Regions from separate parts of the Verrucosispora sp. NA02020 genome, predicted to be linked through region 2. Evidence: riboswitches for the same ligand, from Rfam matches in the RefSeq annotation. Region 2 holds a riboswitch; each other region holds the start of a gene.
The links. A riboswitch is a leader RNA that binds a small molecule or an ion and turns the genes downstream of it on or off. The one in region 2 is predicted to bind cobalamin.
Positions count from the first base shown of each region.

Region 1: it holds a riboswitch for cobalamin, as region 2 does, so the genes downstream of both, bluB (5,6-dimethylbenzimidazole synthase) here and metE (5-methyltetrahydropteroyltriglutamate--homocysteine S-methyltransferase) in region 2, are expected to answer to the same signal.
Region 3: it holds a riboswitch for cobalamin, as region 2 does, so the genes downstream of both, HUT12_RS14825 (ribonucleoside-diphosphate reductase subunit alpha) here and metE (5-methyltetrahydropteroyltriglutamate--homocysteine S-methyltransferase) in region 2, are expected to answer to the same signal.
Region 4: it holds a riboswitch for cobalamin, as region 2 does, so the genes downstream of both, HUT12_RS11650 (ABC transporter substrate-binding protein) here and metE (5-methyltetrahydropteroyltriglutamate--homocysteine S-methyltransferase) in region 2, are expected to answer to the same signal.

Region 1 covers NZ_CP054923.1:3,172,336-3,177,346, forward strand. The annotation lists gene HUT12_RS13825 (SipW-dependent-type signal peptide-containing protein) at 1-606, opposite strand, end outside; gene HUT12_RS13830 (VOC family protein) at 766-1,503, shown strand; gene bluB (5,6-dimethylbenzimidazole synthase) at 1,517-2,152, opposite strand; cobalamin riboswitch at 2,192-2,395, opposite strand; gene HUT12_RS13840 (MalY/PatB family protein) at 2,461-3,618, shown strand; gene HUT12_RS13845 (TetR/AcrR family transcriptional regulator) at 3,677-4,285, shown strand; gene HUT12_RS13850 (hypothetical protein) at 4,433-4,996, shown strand; gene HUT12_RS13855 (DUF427 domain-containing protein) at 4,980-5,011, opposite strand, start outside.
Region 2 covers NZ_CP054923.1:4,849,275-4,854,285, reverse strand. The annotation lists gene HUT12_RS21210 (ABC transporter substrate-binding protein) at 1-419, opposite strand, end outside; gene HUT12_RS21205 (iron ABC transporter permease) at 444-1,532, opposite strand; cobalamin riboswitch at 1,699-1,918, shown strand; gene metE (5-methyltetrahydropteroyltriglutamate--homocysteine S-methyltransferase) at 2,038-4,335, shown strand; gene HUT12_RS21195 (AI-2E family transporter) at 4,413-5,011, opposite strand, start outside.
Region 3 covers NZ_CP054923.1:3,393,308-3,398,318, reverse strand. The annotation lists gene HUT12_RS14825 (ribonucleoside-diphosphate reductase subunit alpha) at 1-2,361, opposite strand, end outside; cobalamin riboswitch at 2,496-2,704, opposite strand; gene HUT12_RS14820 (non-ribosomal peptide synthetase/type I polyketide synthase) at 2,825-5,011, shown strand, end outside.
Region 4 covers NZ_CP054923.1:2,640,408-2,645,418, forward strand. The annotation lists gene HUT12_RS11635 (ABC transporter permease) at 1-778, opposite strand, end outside; gene HUT12_RS11640 (ABC transporter ATP-binding protein) at 778-1,692, opposite strand; gene HUT12_RS11645 (hypothetical protein) at 1,804-2,277, opposite strand; partial or broken gene HUT12_RS33350 (TetR family transcriptional regulator) at 2,311-2,478, opposite strand; cobalamin riboswitch at 2,609-2,782, shown strand; gene HUT12_RS11650 (ABC transporter substrate-binding protein) at 2,813-3,796, shown strand; gene HUT12_RS11655 (iron ABC transporter permease) at 3,868-4,860, shown strand; gene HUT12_RS11660 (ABC transporter ATP-binding protein) at 4,860-5,011, shown strand, end outside.

The sequences.
Region 1 (5,011 bases), 1.7 Mb from region 2:
CTCCGTGACCGACGTGCCCTGCACCAGACCGGCGTCCGCCGTGACGACGAAGCACAGGAACACCGGAGCGCCGGGTGTCGTGGGCGGAGTGCCCTGGGTCAGGTTGAACGACACCGCGCCGGTCACCGAGTCGAGTGCGGTGCCCTCGGCCACGATCCAGGTCGGAGTCGTGGGTGTCGGAGCACAGTCGCCGAACGTCGGGACGGTCGCGATGCCGTAGGTGAGCCCGACGAAGGTGGGCGGTGCGGGGGTGGCCGAGGCCACCGTGACGGTCGCGTCGTACGTCGTGGCCGCGGTCAGGCGCACCGCGAACGGTGCGGCGACCACGTCGTCCGGGCTCATGTTGTCGAAGCCCGTGCTGAACGCCAACGCCGCCGCCGTGCCGGCGGTCGGGTGCTCGGCGTAGGTGGTGCCGTCCGTGCTGCCCTCCATGCTGAAGCTACCGGCGGTGAACGTGCCCGAGGCGTACTCGGAGTCGTTCCAGGCGGCGAGGGTGATCGTGGCGCCGAGGCCGAGCGCGAGCCCGCCGGCCAGGATCGCCTTGAGCTTGCGACGACCTCCTCGACTGCTCGACTCGCCCGTCGTCATCCCTGTCGGTCCAGTCAACTTGTCCTCCTCGTGCATCCCCGTTGGCGTGCTGTCACGCAGGGACACGATAAAGCTCTAATGCGGACAAGTCGGGCATAAATTCCGAAACTTCACGGAGGTGTATCGACCGGCATCAAGTAAATCGAATTCGTTTCGCGATGCCGCTAGCATCGCCGGATGGCAACGCGACTCGTGCAGATCAACATGAAGGCCCGGGACGACTCCGCGCTGGGCGCTTTCTGGGCGGCGGCTCTCGGTTGGGGGATCTCCAGCGAGGAGCCAGGCGTCACCAACCTCGAACCCGAGGGTGTCGACTATCCCGACCCGGTCGCCGTCTTCGTCGACCTCGTCGTCTCCGCAGAACCCAAGACGGCGAAGAACCGGGTACACCTCGACCTCGCCACCACCTCGGCGGACCATCACGCCGCGACGGTCGCGCGTCTGAAGGAACTCGGTGCCACCCCCGCCGACGTGGGTCAGGGCGACGTCCCGTGGACGGTGATGGCCGACCCGGAGGGCAACGAGTTCTGCGTCCTGGAACCCCGGCCGACGCTCCAGGACGTCGGACCGGTCGCCGCCGTCGTGGTCGACTGCGCGGACCCGCGCGCCATGGCCGACTTCTGGAGCACCGCCACGGACTGGCGTGTGCACGACGTCACCGACCGCGCAGCGGTCCTGCGCTCCGCCGCCGACGTGGGCCCGTACCTGCACTTCCTCCGCACGCCCGACGTGAAGACCGGCTGGAACCGGGTCCACCTCGACGTCCGCCCGTATCCCGGTGACGACCCGCAGGCCGAGGTGGACAGGCTGCGGACACTGGGCGCCACCACCGTGGACGTGGGCCGCGACGATCTCCCGTGGACGGTCATGGCCGACCCGGAGGGCAACGAGTTCTGCCTCCTCGCCCCCGGCTGACGCGCACCCGGGATCAGCGGTCCGACGGCTCCCACCGGTCCCGGTGCACCGCTGCCTGCCAGGGACGGCGCTGCCGCCAGCCGTGTCGCTCCAGGTCCGGCACCTGCTCCAGGTGGGTGACCGGACCCAGGCACAGCCAGGCCACCGGGCGGACACCCGCCGGGATCCGCAGCAGGTCCCGCACGAACGGCTCCCGGTAGAACGAGACCCACCCCACGCCGAGCCGCTCGGCCGTGGCCGCCAGCCACAGATTCTGGATCGCCAGGCACACCGAGTACAGGCCGGCGTCGGCGATGGCGTGCCGACCCAGCACCGTCGGGGACCCCCGGTCCGGGTCGTACGTCACCACGACGGAGAGCGTCGACTCCACCACCCCGTCGATCTTGATCCGGCTGAACCGGCGCGCCTCCTCCCCGTGCAGACCGGCGGCGAAGACGTCCCGTTCCTGCTGCACGTGGCGGTGGAACTCCGCCCGCAACCCAGGATCGCGGACCAGGATGAAGTCCCACGGCTGCGACAGACCGACGCTGGGCGCGGCATGCGCGGCGGCCAGTACCCGATCGAGGACCTCGGCCGGGATCGGCGCGCCGGTGAACTCGCCCCGTACGTCCCGGCGGGCGTGGATGACCTCGTACACATCGTCGAACATGGGCAGGCTCCCGCTGCGCTCCAGGCCCTGCCCTCACGGCAGGGCAACCAGGCGCGAGGCCGGTCTTCGGACTTCCGGATCGTCACCTCACCGCCCGCCTTCCCGGCCCGAGCCGGGCCAGTGGCTGCGCGTGACGCGCGTGGGCGGCAGCTCCCCGGTCACCGCGGCGGGCCCGTGCCGGACTCTCACCGGCTTCCCGATTCTCCCCACCACCGGCGGGGCACCTCGCAACAGTTCGTGCCGCCGAGCACCCTACCGGACACCGTCGTCCGTCGGCGCTGCCCGATCGAGTCACTAGTCTCGGTGCCGTGACCTCCGAGACCACGCCCCTGCGGCAGCTCACCCTCGATCAGCTCCGGAAGCGGACGAGCGAGAAGTGGCGCGCCCACCCGGGCGACGTGCTGCCGATGTTCGTGGCGGAACTGGACGCGCCGCTGGCCGGGCCGGTCGTCGACGCGATCACAGAGGCCGTCCGACGTGGTGACACGGGCTACCCCGCCGGCACCGCCTACGCCGAGGCGCTCGCCAACTTCGCCCGCGACCGCTGGGACTTCGACGGCATCGCCGTGGACCGCACCACGATGGTCCCGGACGTGATGAGCGGCATCGTCGAGGTCCTCGACGTGATCTGCGGCCGGACGGACGCTGTCGTGGTCAACTGCCCGGTCTACGCGCCGTTCTACCAGGTGGTGGGGCGTACCGGTCGCCCCATCGAAGAGGCCCCGCTCGGCACGGACGGCCGGATCGACATGACGGTCCTGGACGACGCGTTCCGGCGCGCGGCACGTCGTGGCTCCCGGCCCGCGTACCTGCTGTGCAGCCCGCACAACCCGACCGGCACCGTGCACACCGCCGACGAACTCGCCGAGGTCGCCGCACTGGCGGACCGGCATGGTGTGCGTGTGGTGGTCGACGAGATCCACGCGCCGCTGGTGCTGGCCGGGGCGAGGTTCACGCCGTACCTGAGCGTGCCGGGCGCCGAGAACGGCTTCTCGGTGATCTCCGCGTCCAAGGCCTGGAACCTCGCCGGTCTCAAGGCCGCCGTCGCCGTCGCCGGACCCGCTGCGGTCGACGATCTCGCCCGCATCCCCGCCTGGGTCAACGAGAGCCCCAGCCATGTCGGAGTGCTGGCCCACGTCGCCGCCCTGCGGGACGGCGGCGGATGGCTCGACGCCCTCCTGGCCGATCTCGACGAGAACCGTCGTCTCCTCGCCCGGCTACTCGCCGAACACCTTCCCGCGGTCCGATACCGCCCTGGCGAGGGCACCTATCTGGCCTGGCTCGACTGCCGCGCCCTCGGCCTCGGTGACGACCCCGCCGCGACTTTCCTCGAACGCGGCCGGGTGGCGCTCAGTCCCGGCCCCGTCTTCGGCACCGGGGGAGCGGGACACGCGCGATTCAACCTCGGCACCACCCCCGAGCTGGTCGCCGAAGGAGTGCGGCGGATGGCCGGGGCACTGACCTGACGCCGGTGGCACTGCCGGCCCGTTCGCAGCGAACGCCGGGATTGCTACTGTGGTGAACATGTATGCACCCGAGGATCGCACCGCCAAGGCGATCATTCGGGACACGGCCCTGGAACTCTTCGGCGAACAGTGGCCGGCGGCCGCGTCGCTCAAGCAGGTGGCGGAGCGCGCGGGAGTCTCGCAGTCGCTCATCATCAAGCACTACGGGTCGCGGGAGGGCCTGGTCGCCGCCGTGGACGCGCACGTGCTGGGCGTGTTGGGCAACGCGCTGGAGGCACTCGCCGAGACAGCCGGTTCCGGCCCGCCCGACCGCTTCCTCGCGTCGGCCGACGCGCTGTCCTCCCCGTCGGCCACCCGGTATCTCGCGCACCTGCTCGTCGGCACCACGTCGCGCTCGGTCGAGGCGTACCGGATGCTGCAGGGGTTCGCCGACTCGCTCATGCACCGGATGGCCGACGCGGGCGCGGTCGCCCCGGACGTGGACCGGGCACAGCTCGCGGTCGTGCTGCTGGCCCACGAGCTCTCCATCATCCTGCTGCGCGACCGCATCACCGACGTGCTCGGCACCGATCCGATGGGCCACGACGGCCTGCGGCGCTGGTGGGGCACCATCGACCGGCTCTACTCCGGCACCGCGATCCAGGAGCCCGTCCCGGCCGACGGCTGAGTGACGTCGTCGAGTCGGGCAGACCCTCGACTCGACGGGTGCACAAACGTTCACTATGCTGAGCGATAGTTCACCACCCGTCCTGCGAGCGAACGGCAGCCATGCCCACGACCTGCTGCCCGGCTCCGTGACCAGGGAAGGGACGTCATGACCGACACCGGAGAAACCCGCACGCGCACCGAGGACGTCGCCGTGTCCGAGCGTGCCCTGGCCCGCACCGGGACCCTCGTCCTCGCCGGCTTCGCCCTGCTCTGGGCGGTCTCCGGCCTGCACCCCGCGCCCGCCGCCGCGCGCATCCCGCTGCTCGTCGCCGCGACCGTGATCACCGCCACCGTCCTCGCCCTGGGGATGACCCGGCCTCGACCGCAGGACCACCGCCGACTGTCGGCGTCCTGGATGCGCCGGTTCAACCGAGTCGGCGTCGTACAGGGACTGTTGATCGGCGGCGTCTGCCTGGTCGCCGTGCCGACCGGACACCCGAGGCTGATCCCCACCCTCGTCCTGGTCATCGTCGCGGCGCACTTCGTGCCGCTCGTCGCGATCCTCCGCCAACGCGAGTACGTGTGGACAGCACTCGCACTCGCCCTGGTGGCGGTCGTGTCCTTCGGCGCCTACGTCATGGGAATGCCGGAACTCGCGGCGGCCGTCACCTCGTTCGGCGCGGCCATCGTGCTCTGGGTGACCGCGGTGGTGGTCACCCGACGACCGTGACGTCCTTCCAGAACG
Region 2 (5,011 bases):
GCGAGGGTGTCGCGGGAGAGGTTGTCGACCTCGCCGAGGACCAGGTCGGGCTCCTGGCTGATCACCACCTCCTTGGAGATCTGGAGGTGGCCGCTGGTGTCGGTCTTGTCGGTCAGCAACGGGATGCGGTCCAGCTCGCCCTGGGTCGCCGCGTCGTAGTACTCCTTCGGGTACTGCCCCGCCCGCGCGGTGACCCGGTCCAGCACGCCGAGCGCGTGCAGGTACGGCACGGCGGCGCTCTTGAGCAGCACGATCCGCTGCGGAGGGGCGTCGAAGGTGACGTCCACGCCGCAGTTGGTCACGGTGACCGGGTAGCCGGGGGCGGCGTCGGTCGGTCCGTCGGCGCCGCCGCCGCACCCGGCGACGAGCAGCACGCACGCGGAGGCGGCGGCGGTGGCGAGGCGGCGTGCCTTCAACATCGGTTCTCCTTGACGGACGGGCGTTCAGGCGCCGGAGGCGTGCAGACGGCGGATCAGGACCAGCAGGAAGGGGGCACCGAGCAGGGAGGTGATGATGCCGATCGGGATCTCCTGCGGTGCCAGCAGCACCCGGGCCAGCACGTCGGCCCAGACCAGGAGGATCGCCCCGAGCAGCGCGGCCACCGGCACCACCCGGACGTGCGGTGCGCCGACGATGCGGCGGGCCAGGTGCGGCACGACCAGGCCGACGAAACCGATGCTGCCGGCGGCGGAGACCAGGATGCCGACGCTGAGCGAGACCAGCACGAGCAGCCGGAGGCGGAACCGGTCCGGCGAGACGCCCAGGGTGTGCGCGGTCTCGTCGCCGATGGCCAGCACGTCGAGCCGCCGTCCGACGACGGTCAGGTATCCGATGGTGCCGATCAGCACCACGGCGGCGATCAGCAGCAGGGCGTTCCAGCGGGCCAGGCCCAGCGACCCGAGGAGCCAGAACATCACCGACCGGGCACCCTCGGCGGATCCGGAGGCGAAGATCAGGAAGCTGGTGGTGGCGTACAGCGCGTACCCGACGGCGACGCCGGCCAGCAGCAGCCGGATGGAGGTGACCCGGCCGCCGCTGCGCGCGATCAGGAAGACCAGCAGCGAGGCGCCGAGCGCGCCGACGAACGCGCTGGTGGAGAGCGCGTACTGGCCGAAGCCGGCGCCGGCGCCGAAGAGGATCGCGGCGGCCGCGCCGCTGGAGGCGCCGGAGTTGATCCCCAGCAGGTACGGGTCGGCGAGCACGTTGCGGACCATGGCCTGCAAGGCCACGCCGCAGACCGCCAGCCCGGCGCCGACCAGCATGCCGAGCAGGACCCGGGGCAGTCGGACCTGCCAGACGATCGCCTGCTGCGGTCCGGTCCAGCTCACCTCGCCCGGCACGCCGACGAGCTGGTGCCCGATGATCCGGGCCACCGTGAGCGGCGGGATGCCGATCGCCCCGGCCCCGACCGCGACCAGGCCGGTCAGGACCAGGCCGAGGGTCAGCGCGAGCAGCCAGAGGCCGGTCCGGCGGCGCTGCGCCGCCACACCGAGCACGTCCGTCGGGCTCGTCGGCAGGGTGGTGACGCTCACCGCTCTCCCACGCAAAGTCGTTGTTCTTGCCAAGCCTTTGCAAAAAGCTAACACCAAGATCACGCCAGCGGAAGCCGGATGAGTCGTTGTTCACGCTCCGCTCGACCCCGTGTCGCCGTGCGGACATCACACCCGCGCGCCGGTCGTCACGCGTGATCCGGACGCTAGGATCCGAGACGGTACTGGTTCGCCCCGGCCGTCCGGTCGAGGCGTCGTAAGAGGGAACCCGGTGTGAGTCCGGGACTGCCCCGCAGCGGTGAGTGGGAACGACCGCCGTCACACGCACTGGACGCCCTGTCGGGTCCGGGAAGCGACGGCCAGTAGGAGACCGGCCCAGCCGGTCGCGCCCACGAGTCCGAAGACCTGCCCGTGCCGCGTGCGCAGCCGCGCACGCCGCCGTCGGCCTCGCGGGAGGGCCCGGGCGAGGTCGGTCGTCGCACCGTGCCCTCCCCAGCCTTCCCCGGAGCCGTACCGCCGGACCTCGAGGGAAGGGAACCCTGGCGACATGACCACTCCGTTCGGCACGAGCACCGTGCTCGGCTATCCGCGCATCGGCCCGCGCCGTGAACTCAAGACCGCGGTCGAGGGCTACTGGGCCGGCCGCATCGACGAGCCGACCCTGCGGGCCACCGCCGCGCAGGTACGCGAGGAGACCTGGCGTACGTTGCACGACGCCGGCCTGTCCGCCGTACCGTCCAACACGTTCTCGCTCTACGACCACGTGCTCGACGCGGCCGTCACGGTCGACGCCGTACCCGACCGGTTCCGCCGGCTCGGCCTCGGTGAGCTGGACACCTACTTCGCCATGGCACGCGGCACCGCCCAGGAGCCGCCGCTGGAGATGACGAAGTGGTTCGACACCAACTACCACTACCTGGTGCCCGAGATCGGCCCGGACACCGCCTTCGCCGCCCGGGCCGACACGCCCCTGACCGAGTACGGGCGGGCGCGGGCGCTCGGCATCACCACCCGTCCGGTGCTGGTCGGCCCGGCCACCCTGCTGCTGCTCGCCAAGCCCACCGCCGACGCGCCGGACGGGTTCCGCCCGTTCGACCGGCTGGACGACCTCGTCGACGTCTACGCCGACCTGCTGACCGCGCTCGCCGACGTCGGGGTGCCGTGGGTGCAGCTCGACGAACCGGCGTACGTCGGCGACCGGTCCGACGCCGAGATCCGCGCCCTCAGCGCCGCCTACGCCCGCCTCGGCGCGCTGACCCACCGGCCCCGCCTGTTCGTCGCCGCCTACTTCGGCGAACTCGGCGATGCGCTGCCCGCCTTGCTGGACACGCCGATCGAGGCGATCGGGTTGGACCTGGTCGCCGGACCGGGTGACCTGGACCGGCTCGCCGGCCACGGCGCGCTGCCGGGCCGGACCGTGGTCGCCGGGCTGGTCGACGGCCGCAACGTGTGGCGGACCGACCTGCGGGCCGCTGCGGCTGTCGGCGCCACCCTCACCGGGCTCGCCGACACCGTCGCGGTGTCCACCTCCTGCTCGCTGCTGCACGTGCCGGTGGACCTGGCCGCCGAGACCGAGCTGGACCCCCGGCTACGGGACCGGTTGGCGTTCGCCCGTCAGAAGGTCGACGAGGTGGTCGCGCTCGGTCGGGTGCTGCGCGACGGGGTGGGCGAGCTGCCCGCCGCGCCTGCGCCGGTGCCGGCACAGTGGCGCGACGACGCGGTCCGTGCCCGCCTGGAGGCCCTGCGGCCCGAGCACACCCGACGCGGCCCGTACCCGCAGCGCGCCGAGGCCCAGCGCCGACGCCTCGGGCTGCCCGCGCTGGCGACCACCACCATCGGGTCGTTCCCGCAGACCGAGGCGTTGCGCCGGGCCCGGGCCGAGCACCGGGCCGGTCGCCTGGACGCGGCCGGCTACGCCGAGCGGATGCGGGCCGAGATCGCCGAGGTGGTGGCCGAACAGGAACGCCTCGGGCTGGACGTGCTGGTGCACGGCGAGCCGGAGCGCAACGACATGGTGCAGTACTTCGCCGAACACCTCGACGGCTTCGCCGCCACCGCCCACGGCTGGGTCCAGTCGTACGGCTCCCGGTGCGTACGCCCGCCGATCCTGTACGGCGACGTGACCCGGCGCGCACCGATCACGGTGACCTGGTCCCGGTACGCCCAGTCCCTCACCGACCGGCCGGTCAAGGGCATGCTCACCGGTCCGGTGACCATCCTGGCCTGGTCGTTCGTCCGGGTGGACCAGCCGCTGGCGGAGACCGCCCGGCAGGTCGCCCTGGCCCTGCGTGACGAGGCGCGGGACCTGGAGGCGGCGGGCATCCGGATCATCCAGGTCGACGAGCCCGCCCTGCGGGAACTGCTGCCACCACGCCGCCGGGACCACGCCGGCTACCTGGACTGGTCGGTGGCGGCGTTCCGACTGGCGACCAGCGGCGTCGCCGACGCCACGGCGATCCACACCCACCTGTGCTACTCGGAGTTCGGCGAGGTGCTGCCCGCCATCGACGCCCTGGACGCCGACGTGACCAGCATCGAGGCGTCCCGTTCCCGGATGGAGATCCTCGACGACCTGGCCACCGTCGGCTACACCCGGGGCATCGGGCCGGGTGTCTACGACATCCACTCGCCCCGGGTGCCCGACGGCGCCGAGGTGGTCACCGCGCTGCGCCGGGCGGCGGCGGTCGTCGGGCCGGACCGGCTCTGGGTCAACCCCGACTGCGGGCTCAAGACCCGGGGCTACGACGAGGTCCGTCCCGCACTGACCGCGCTGGTCCGGGCCGCCGCCTCGGTCCGCGCCGAACTGGCCGCCGACGGGCCGACGCCCGCACCGAGCGACGCCTGACCGGTGGTGCCCGCCGGTGGGAGCCACCCACCGGCGGGCGCCGCCGACGGACCGCACACCCGAGAGGACCGGAAGGGTCAGGGTGTGGTGGCCTTGACCACGACCGCCTCCGGGGGCGGTGGCTGCTCGGCCGGCGGGAGGCGTCGGGCCAGCCGCCGGACCGCGGTGTTGAGCACGGCGATCAGCGGTACGGCGATGAGCGCGCCGAAGATGCCGTCGAGCACCACACCGGCGGTGACCGCCAGCACCACGGGCAGCGGGTGCAGCGCCACCGCCTTGCCCATGATCCACGGCTGGAGGACGTTCCCCTCGACCTGCTGCACCACGATCACCGCGCCGAGGATGAACAGCGCGGTGACCCAGCCGCCGTCCACCAGGGCGACCAGCACCGCCACCGCGCCGGAGAGCGTGGCACCGACGATCGGGATGAACGCGCCGAGGAAGACCAGCGCGGCCAGGGCGAAGGCGAACGGCACGTCGAACAGCACCAGCGCGATACCGATGCCCACCGCGTCGATGAACGCCACCAGCACGGTGGCCCGCACGTAGGCGACCAGGGTCTGCCACGAGGCCCTGCCCGCGTCGTCGAGGCGCCAGCGGGCGGGGGCCGGGAACATCCCCACGATGAACCGCCAGATGCGCTGGCCGTCGCGGAGGAAGAAGAACATGGCGAAGA
Region 3 (5,011 bases), 1.5 Mb from region 2:
GCAGCTCTCGGGGTTCTCCAGGGAGCAGGCCAACGCCTCGTCGTCGCTGACCGCCACGACCGGCGTGACGCTCGGGGTGACGGCGACAGTGGCCTGCTGGATCCGGGTCGCCGGACGCGACCGCAGGTAGTACGTGGTCTTCAGCCCGGACTTCCAGGCGTACAGGTACATCGAGGAGAGCTTGCCGATGGTCGGCGCGCTCAGGAACAGGTTCAGCGACTGCGACTGGTCGATGAAGGGGGCGCGGGCCGCCGCCAGGTCGATCAGCGCCCGCTGCGGCAGCTCCCACGCAGTCCGGAACAGCTCGCGTACGTCGGCGGGCAGCTCGACCACGCCCTGCACGGAACCTTCGGCGCGCTTGATCTGCTCCCGGATCGGGGCCGTCCACAGCCCGCGCGCCTTCAGTTCGCGGACCAGATAGGTGTTGATCTGGAGGAACTCGCCGGACATCGTCTCGCGCTTGAACAGGTTGGACACCTGCGGCTCGATGCACTCGTAGCAGCCGGCGATCGAGGCGATGGTGGCGGTCGGGGCGATCGCCACCAGCAGCGAGTTCCGCAGGCCGTGCCGACCGATCGTCTCGCGCAGCGCGGCCCACCGCCCGGTCTGGCCGACCTCGGCGCCCCACAGGTCCGGGTGCAGCTCACCCCGGGCGGCGCGGGTCTCGGCGTACGCGGGATGCGGGCCGAACCGCTCGGCGAGCCCGGACGAGGTCTCCAACGCGGTCAGGAAGATCTCCTCCTGCACGCGGGTCGACAGCTCCCGGGCGGCCGGGGAGTCGAACGGCAGGCGCAGCGTGAAGAGCGCGTCCTGGAGGCCCATCAGCCCGAGCCCGACGGGGCGCCAGCGCGGGTTCGACGCCGCCGCCTGCTCGGCCGGGTAGTAGTTGATGTCGATCACCCGGTCCAAGAACACCACGGCGGTACGCACCGTCGCGCGCAGCCGCTCCCAGTCGACCCCGTCCGCGGTGACGTGCGCGCCCAGGTTGACCGACCCGAGGTTGCAGACCGCCGTCTCGGCGTCGTCGTTGACCTCCAGAATCTCGGTGCAGAGGTTCGACAGGTGGATGGTGTTGCCCGGGGCACCGGTCTGGTTGGAGAGCCGGTTCGAGGCGTCCTTGAAGGTCATCCACCCGTTGCCGGTCTGCGCGAGCGTCCGCATCATCCGGCCGTACAGGTCGCGGGCCTTGACGGTCTTGACCGCCTTCTTCTCCGCCGCGCGGTACGCCTCGTCGAACGCCTCACCGAACAGGTCGGGCAGCTCGGGGGCGTCCGACGGGTCGACCAGCGACCAGTCGCCGTCCGCCTCGACCCGGCGCATGAACTCGTCCGGAATCCAGTTGGCGAGGTTCAGGTTGTGCGTACGCCGGGACTCCTCGCCGGTGTTGTCCCGCAGTTCGAGGAACTCCTCCACGTCCGGGTGCCACGGTTCGAGGTAGACGCAGGCCGCGCCCTTGCGACGGCCGCCCTGGTTGACCGCGGCCACCCCGGCGTCCAGTGTCTTGAGGAACGGCACGATGCCGTTCGACCTGCCGTTGGTGCCCCGGATCAGGGCGCCCCGACCGCGCACCCGGGACCAGGAGATGCCGATGCCACCGGAGAACTTGGACAGCTTCGCGACCTGGTGGTAGCGCTCGTAGATGGAGTCGAGCTCGTCGCGCGGCGAGTCGACCAGGAAGCACGAGGACATCTGCGTGTGCCGGGTGCCGGAGTTGAACAGCGTCGGCGAGCTGGGCAGGTAGGCCAGGCTGGACATCAGCCGGTAGAAGCCGATCGCCTCGCCGGGCGTCTGGGACAGGCCGCAGGCGACCCGCAGCAGCCAGTACTGCGGCGTCTCCACCACGAGCCGGGTCTGCGGGTGCCGCAGCAGGTACCGGTCGGCGACGGTGCGCAGGCCGAAGTACTCGAAGCGCAGGTCCCCCGCCGGGTCGACGGCGTCGTCCAGCTTGCGGGCGTTGCGGGCCACGAACGCGGCGGTGTCGTCGCCGATCAGGCCCAGGCCGTGTGCGTACCGGATGGACTGGCTGAAGCTGGCCACCTGCTGTCCGCGGACCTCCTTGTCCACGTACGCGGCCAGCAGTCGGGCCGCCAACTTCGAGTACTGCGGCTCCTCACCGATCAGTTCGGCCGCGGTCTGGATGGAGAGCTTGTCCATCTCGGCCGTGGTCGCGCCGTCGTACAGCCCGCTGATGGTCTTCGTCGCCACCCGCAGCGGGTCGATCTCGTCCAGGTCGGCGACCCACCGCTCGACCGCCTTGACGATCTTGTTGACGTCCACCGGCTCGGTGTCGCCGTTCCGCTTGCGGACCTGCATGACGTGCCGGCGTTGCTCCGGCCCCGCCTGCTCCTGGGTCACCGTCATGTTCCCCTCCTCACGCCTGTCCCCGAGATCGTCGGGTCCGCGCGGGAGGACGCCGCCGGTCTGCCGACGGCACTGCTGCCGTGACGACCAGCTCCTGGCGTCGGCCGTCCCACGCGGCCTTCGACCGCCGCACACGTCGCGTGCGGCGCGCTGGCAGGTCTTCGGACTCGTGGGCCTGATGCTCGCGCCTACTGGCCGTCGCTTCCCAGACCTGGCGGGTCCAGTGCGTGATGACGGCGGTCGTTCCCACTCACCGCTGCGGGGCAGTCCCGGATTCACACCGGGTTCCCTCTTGCCTCGACCGCCGTGGAGCGGCGGTCGAACCAGCTACGGGGCACACCATATATGGGTGCGGTGCGGAGATGGCAACACCAGATGCTGTGCCGGGCGTGTCGCGTGTCAGATGACGGGCATCCCGGCGACCGTCGGCCGGGTACTCGATCATGCCCACTAGCATCGTCGCGTGCAGACTGCGGCCGGACCCGGCGACCGACGGACACTGCTCGACGTCCTCGTCCAGGCCGCAGATCGCGCACCCGACCAGGTGGTCGTGCACGTTCGCGAGGACGGCACCGAGCGCACCGTCACCGTGCGGCAGTTGCGGGACGAGTCGCTGCGGGTGGCGGGCGGCTACCGGGCGGCCGGCGTGATCCCCGGCACCCCGGTGATCCTGGTCGCCGACGCCGGCGACGACTTCCAGCCGCTGTTCTGGGGGGCGCTCGCCGCCGGGCTGGTCCCGGTGCCGCTGCCGCCCGAACCGGCCCGGGTACGGGCGGTGCGCGAGCTGCTCGCCGACGCGGTGACCGTGGTGGACGACGCCACCGGGGCGGTCGCCGACGGGCTGGCGGGCCTGGTGCTGCGGCTGGTCGACCTGCGTACCAGCCCCCCGCTGGAGGAGTCGTTCGCCGCCGACCCCGACGACGTGGCGTTCCTCCAGTTCTCCTCCGGCAGCACCGGCACGCCGCGCGGGGTGGAGCTGACCCACGCCAACGTGCTGGCCAATGTGGAGCAGTCCCGGCTGGCCAGCGGCGCCGGACCGGACGACGTGCTGGTCACCTGGATGCCGTACTTCCACGACATGGGGTTGATCGGCACTCACCTGACCCCGCTGGCCATCGGGTGCACGCAGGTCCGCGTACCTCCGATGGCGTTCGCCAAGCGCCCGGCACTGTGGTTCACCGCCGCCCACCGGCATCGCGCGACCCTGCTCTCGGCGGCGAACTTCGCGCTGGCGCTGGCGGTCCGCCGGGTCCCGGCGGATCTTCTCGCCACGCTCGACCTGAGCCGCGTCCGGTGCGTGGTGGTGGGCGCGGAGCCCATCTCCCCCACGGTGTGGCGGGCCTTCCTGACGCACGTCCGCCCGACCGGGCTCGCCCCGGCCGCCCTGCGACCGGTGTACGGCCTGGCGGAGGCGACCCTCGCGGTGACCTTCCCGCCGCCCGGGGAGGTCGCCGCGCCGCTGGTGCTGGACCGTGCCGCGCTGAGCCGGGGCCGGGCGGTGAGCACCGCGCCGGGTAGGCACGCGGTGGAGCTGATGGACCTGGGACACCCCGTGCCCGGCTGCGAGGTACGCGTCGTCGACGAGCGGCACCGTCCGCTGCCCGAGGAGCGGGTGGGCCTGGTCGAGGTACGCGGCCCGAACGTGGCGCGCGGCTACCACCGGGATCCGCAGGCCAGCCGGGAGACCTTCGTGGACGGCTGGCTGCGCACCGGTGACCTGGGCTTCCAACGCGCCGGCCGGCTCTGTGTGACCGGCCGCGCGAAGGACGTGATCTTCGTCAACGGCCGGACGTTCCACGCGTCCGACCTGGAGGCGGTGGCCGCCGCCACCGCCGGGCTGCCGGCCACGATGACCGCGGTGGTCGGCTGCACCGACCCGGACAGCGGCGGCGAGCGGATCGTGGTCTTCGTGGCCTGGGCCCGTCCGCCCGCCGGGGCAGCCGTGGTGCTCGACGCCACGCGGGCCCGGGTCGCCGAGGCGGCCGGGCACCACGACGTGCGGGTGCTGCCGCTTCCGCCCGGCGCGTTCGCCCGCACCACCAGCGGCAAGCTGCGGCGGCGACGGATGCGCGAACGCTACCTGGCCGGTGACTTCGCCGAACGGGAACGCCGCTGGCACCTGGCGGCGACCAGCCGCCCACGCCCGTCGACGTCCGACCCCGCGCCACCGGCGACCTCGACGGACCCACACCCGGTATCCGCGCCGCCGTCCTCGGGGCCGCTGTCCCGGCGACGGGTCGAGCAGGTCGTCCGGGCGGTCTGGGCCCGGGTGCTGGACCGGCCCGCCGACACCATCGCGGCGGACGACCGCTTCCTGGCCATCGGCGGGTCGTCGCTCACGGCGATGGAGGTGCTGGCCGGGCTGGAGGACGCCCTCGGCACCACGTTCGATCCGGCGGACCTGCGGGACTGTCCCACCGTCGCCGCGCTCACCGACCGCATCCTGGCCGGGCCGTCGGCGACCCGGACGGCACCGCTCGGGAGTCCCGTCCCACCGGCACCGGACGACCGCTCCGGCGCGACGCCGCTCGCGGTCATCGGGATGGCCTGCCGGTTCCCCGGCGCGGACGACCCGGACGAGTTCTGGCGCGGGCTCGTCGACGGCGTCGACGCGGTGCGGCCGGTGCCGGAGCACCGGTGGACGCCGCAG
Region 4 (5,011 bases), 2.2 Mb from region 2:
ATATCACCAGAGGCCACCAGCGGTCGTAGACGTACGGCGCGGTCTGCTGGGACCAGCCGATCGGCGACAGCCAGGACAACCAGGTCGCTCCGCTGCCCTGCACCGTTGCCATGTCGCCCAGCCCACGCAGGACGAACGCGGCGCCGAGCGTGGCACCGGCAGCGCCGGAGGCCGCCCTCGGGTACTCCGACAGTTGGACCGTGAGCGCGGCGATGCCGCCGAAGACCAGCGCCGCCGCCCCGATGGACGCGCCGAACAGCAGCGAGCCGGTCGGGTGGTAGCCGCGGGCGGCCATCATCGCGCCGGTCAGCACGGCTACCAGCACCGCCATCGCGGCGGTGAGGATCAGTGCGGCGGTGAGCGGAGCGTGCCGGCCGACGACGTTGGCCCGGATCAGTTCGGCGCGGCCCGAGCGTTCCTCGGCGCGGGTGTGCCGCACGACGGTCAGCATCCCCATGAGGCCGGCACCGATGATCACGTAGAGCCCGTACTGCCCGGCGAGAAACCGCTCGACGGTCAGGTCGTCGAAGCCGAAGCCGGGTCCGCCGAACAGCGCTCCGGCGGGGCTGGAGGTGAAGGCGGTCAGACCCGCCAGGTCCTGCGGGGTCTGGGCGACGGCCTCCAGCGCGGTGGTGAAGTACGCCATCAGCAGTGGCAGGCCCAGCGTCCACGCCGGGAACCGCAACCGGTCCCGGCGCAGCATGAACCTGAGCAGGGTGCCGGTCCCGGTGGCGGAGGAACCGGTGCGTACCGGGCCGCGCGGCGTCGTCGTGGTCATCACGCCACCTCCGTGGCCGAGGCGTGCGCGGGCTGGTCGCCGTAGTGACGCAGCAGCAACTGCTCCAAGGTCGGCGGGCGGACGGTCAGTCCTTGCACCTCCAGGTCGCCGAGCCGGCGCACCACGGCGGCGAGGTGTTCGCCGTCGACCTCGAAGCGGAGGTGGCCGTCCTCGGCCCGCAGTCCGTGTACACCGGCCATCCCGGCCACCGCGTCGGCGGGCTGGTCGGTGACCACGTCGACCGACGTACGGGTCAGGTGGCGTAGCTCGGTCAGCGAGCCGGTCTCGACGATGCGTCCCTGCCGGATGATCGAGATCTGGTCGGCGAGCACCTCGACCTGCGCGAGGATGTGACTGGACAACAGCACCGACCGGCCGGCCTCCTTGGCCTCGCGGATGCACTCCTGGAACACCGCCTCCATGAGTGGGTCAAGCCCCGCGGTGGGCTCGTCGAGCAGCAGCAGTTCCACGTCGCTGGCGAGCGCGGAGATGAGCGCCACCTTCTGCCGGTTGCCCTTGGAGTAGGTGCGGCCCTTCTTGCTCGGGTCCAGGTCGAAGCGTTGGCACAGTTCGTCGCGGCGGACCGGGTCGGCACCGCCGCGCAGCCGGGCGAACAGGTCGATCGCCTCGCCGCCGGTGAGGTTCGGCCACAGTTCCACGTCGCCGGGGACGTACGCGAGCCGACGGTGCAGGGACACCGCGTCCGCCCACGGGTCACCGCCGAGCAGCCGGGCCTGGCCTTCGTCGGCGCGCAGCAGGCCCAGCAGGATCCGGATGGTGGTGGACTTGCCGGCGCCGTTGGGGCCGAGGAAGCCGTGCACGGTGCCGGCGGCGACGTGCAGGTCCAGCCCGTCCAACGCGCGGACGCGGCCGAAGGACTTGGTGACGTGTCGGATGTCGATGGCAGCAGTCATCGCGGGAGACCTCGTTCGAGGAAGGCCCGGCACACCGGGCCGGAACGGATGCCGCCGACCGGTGGGACCGGCGGTGGAAGGAGGGGCCACGCCCAGAGGGCAATGTGGTGACTACGGTGCAGCGGTGTCCGCGCCGGGGGCGGCAGGCGGATCCGGGACGTACATCAGGTACTCGTCGAGCATCGACCGGTCGACGAGCAGCCCTTCGGTGAACAACTCCAGGGCCGGCAACGTGAGATCGTCGATGTAGCGGCGGAACAGGGCCGCGAACTGGTCCGGGGCGGCACCGGCTCCGTGCAGGGTGAACCAGAGCACCATGCTGCCGGTGGCCTGGTAGGCCAGATACCGCGCACGGGCGGCGGGGTCCCGGCTGGGCTTGATCACACCGGCGGACTCGGACGTGGAGAGGTATTCCTCCGCGTCGGCGATCATGTGCTCGATGAGTGTGGCCACCAGCTCACCACCGGCCTGCATGCTGCGCAGCAGGTATCGCACGATCGGCGCGTACTGCTCGACCTCCGCCAGTTGCGCCAACAGGGTCGTGCCGGTGCCGTCGGTCAGTGTCTTCGCCTTCTGCTCGCGCATCACGGCGAGCACCTGTTCGTCGCAGGCGCGACGCAGGCCGTCCTTCGAGCCGAAGTGATGAACGATCAGACCGGCGGCGACACCGGCGTCGGCGGCGATGGCGCGCAGCCCGGCACCGAATCCCTCCCGAGCGAAGCGGGAGATGGCGGCGTCACGGATACGGCTCGCGGTGGCGAACTCGCCACCGCGCCCTGCCGACATCACGTCGTCCGACGCCACGACACCAGATTAAACACCCGTTCAACGATCCCGCAATGGCCGTCCCGGGGCAGGCGGAGCCGACGTGGACTCCCGCCATGATCTAGGCCACTGACGGTGCTGCCTGCGTTGGTTAGGGTGACCTCGCCGTGGTGCTCGGGAAGCCGGTGTGAAACCGGTGCGGCCCTCGCCACTGTGATCGGGATGCTGGAGGCCACCGCAAGGTCACTGGGCGTATGCCTGGGAAGGCCGGCCACCGGCGCACCACCCGTCAGCCAGGAGACCGGCCACGGCACCTGTACGACCCGTCCACGAGGTGCTGGAAGGTGGTCCCGCTATGCGGTTCCCTGCGTCCTGGCGCGTTGCCGCGCCGCTCTCCGTCATGCTCGCCCTGGTCGGCGGATGCTCCGCGACCGGCCACAGTGAGCCGACTGCCACGGCCCCCGCCGCCGGGCCGGTCTCGGTGACCAACTGCGGCACACCGGTCACGGTCCCGAGCCCTCCGGCGCGGGTGGTGACGATGAACCAGCCTGCCACCGAGATCATGTTGGCGCTCGGCCTGGAGGACCGCATGGCCGGCACCGCCTACCTCGACGACGAGGTGCTACCCGAGTACGCCGCCGCGTACGCGAAGGTGCCGGTGTTGGCCAAGGAGTACCCGTCGAAGGAGAAGTTGCTCGAACTGGAGCCCGACTTCGTCTACGCCTCCTTCGCGAGCGCGTTCGGCGACGAGGGGGCCGGTGACCGCGCCGACTGGCAGAAACTCGGCGTGGGCACGTACGTCTCCGCCGCCGGATGTCCGAAGGAGACGCGACCGGCGAAGCTGGCGATCGACGACGTGTTCACCGAGATCCGGGAGATCGCCACGATCTTCGGCGTCGCGGAGCGGGCCGAGACGCTGATCGCCGACCAGAAGCAGCGCATCGCGAACGTGTCGGCGGGCGCGAAGGGCACGCGGGTGCTCTGGTGGGACGGCGGCAACGACGCGCCCAGTGCCGGCGCCTGCTGTGGCGGCCCGGCGATGATCATGTCTGCGGCCGGGGTCACCAACGTCTTCGACGACCTGACCGGCAGTTGGGCCGACACCAACTGGGAGGCCGTCGTCGAGCGCAACCCCGACGTCATCGTGCTCGTCGACGCGAGCTGGGACACCGCCGCCGACAAGCAGGCGTTCCTCGAGAAGCACGCGGCGCTCAGGGACCTGCCGGCCGTCAAGGGCAAGCGGTACGTCACCCTGGCCTTCTCCTCCACCGCGGCCGGGGTGCGGAACGTGCTCGCCGTGGAGGCGCTGGCCCGGGGCGTCGGCGGGGTGAGCAGCTGACCACCGTCACCACCCGGCCGGCGCAGACTACGCCGGCGAAGCCGGTCCGAGCGGTGCGCATGGTGGCCGTGGTGGTCGTACTCGCGGGTGGCCTGGTGTTGTCGGTGGGCGCGGCCGTGACGGTGGGGCCCGCAGACCTGTCGCTGGGCACCGTGTGGCTGGTGATCACCGATCATCTCGGCCTGACGAGCGCCGACGTGCCGCTGCTGCGCGACCACATCGTGTGGGAACTGCGGCTGCCGAGGGTGCTGGGCGCCGCCGTGGTCGGGGCCGGCCTCGCCGCCTGCGGGGCGGTCATGCAGACCGTCACCCGCAATCCGCTCGCCGACCCGTACCTCCTGGGTGTCTCCTCGGGGGCGTCGCTGGGTGCCGTGGCCGTCCTGGTCCTGGGACTCGGCGCGGGTGCCGTGGCGCTCACCGGGGGCGCGTTCGTGGGGGCGCTCGCCGCGTTCGCCGTCGTGGTCGCCGCCGCCGGCCGGCGCGCGGTCCTGCGACCGACCCGGGTGGTGCTGGCCGGCGTCGCCGTCGCGCAGCTCTGCGCCGCGCTGACGACGTTCGTGATCATCTGGGTGGCCCATCCGCATGCCACCCAGAGCATCACCTTCTGGCTGTCCGGCTCGCTCGCCCGCGTCGACTGGACCGCACTGGCGTGGGCGACGCCGCTGCTCGCGGTGGGGTTCGCCGTGATCCTCCGGTTCGCCCGCGCGCTCAACGCGTTCGCGTTCGGCGAGGAGGCCGCCGCCGCCCTCGGCGTGGACGTCCGGCGTGTCCGGTGGCTGCTGCTGGTCACCACGGCGCTGCTGACCGCCGTGCTGGTCTCGATAAGCGGCGCGATCGGGTTCGTCGGCCTGATCCTGCCGCACGCCGTGCGGCGGTTCACCGGCCCCGACCACCGGCGGCTGCTGCCGGTCGTGGTCCTCGCCGGAGCGATCTTCCTGATCTGGGTGGACACCGCGGCCAGGACCCTGTTCGACCCCCGCGAGCTGCCGGTGGGCGTGCTGACCGCCCTGCTCGGGGTGCCCGCGTTCGTGCTACTGCTGCGCCGAGGGGACCGGAACACCTGATGCTGGAGATCCGCGACGTCTCGTGGTCGGTGCCGGCCGCGCGACTCCTCGACGGCGTGACGTGCGCAGCGCCGCGCGGCACCCTGGTCGGACTGCTCGGCCCCAACGGGTCCGGCAAGACCACCCTGTTGCGGGTCGTCGCCGGGTTGAT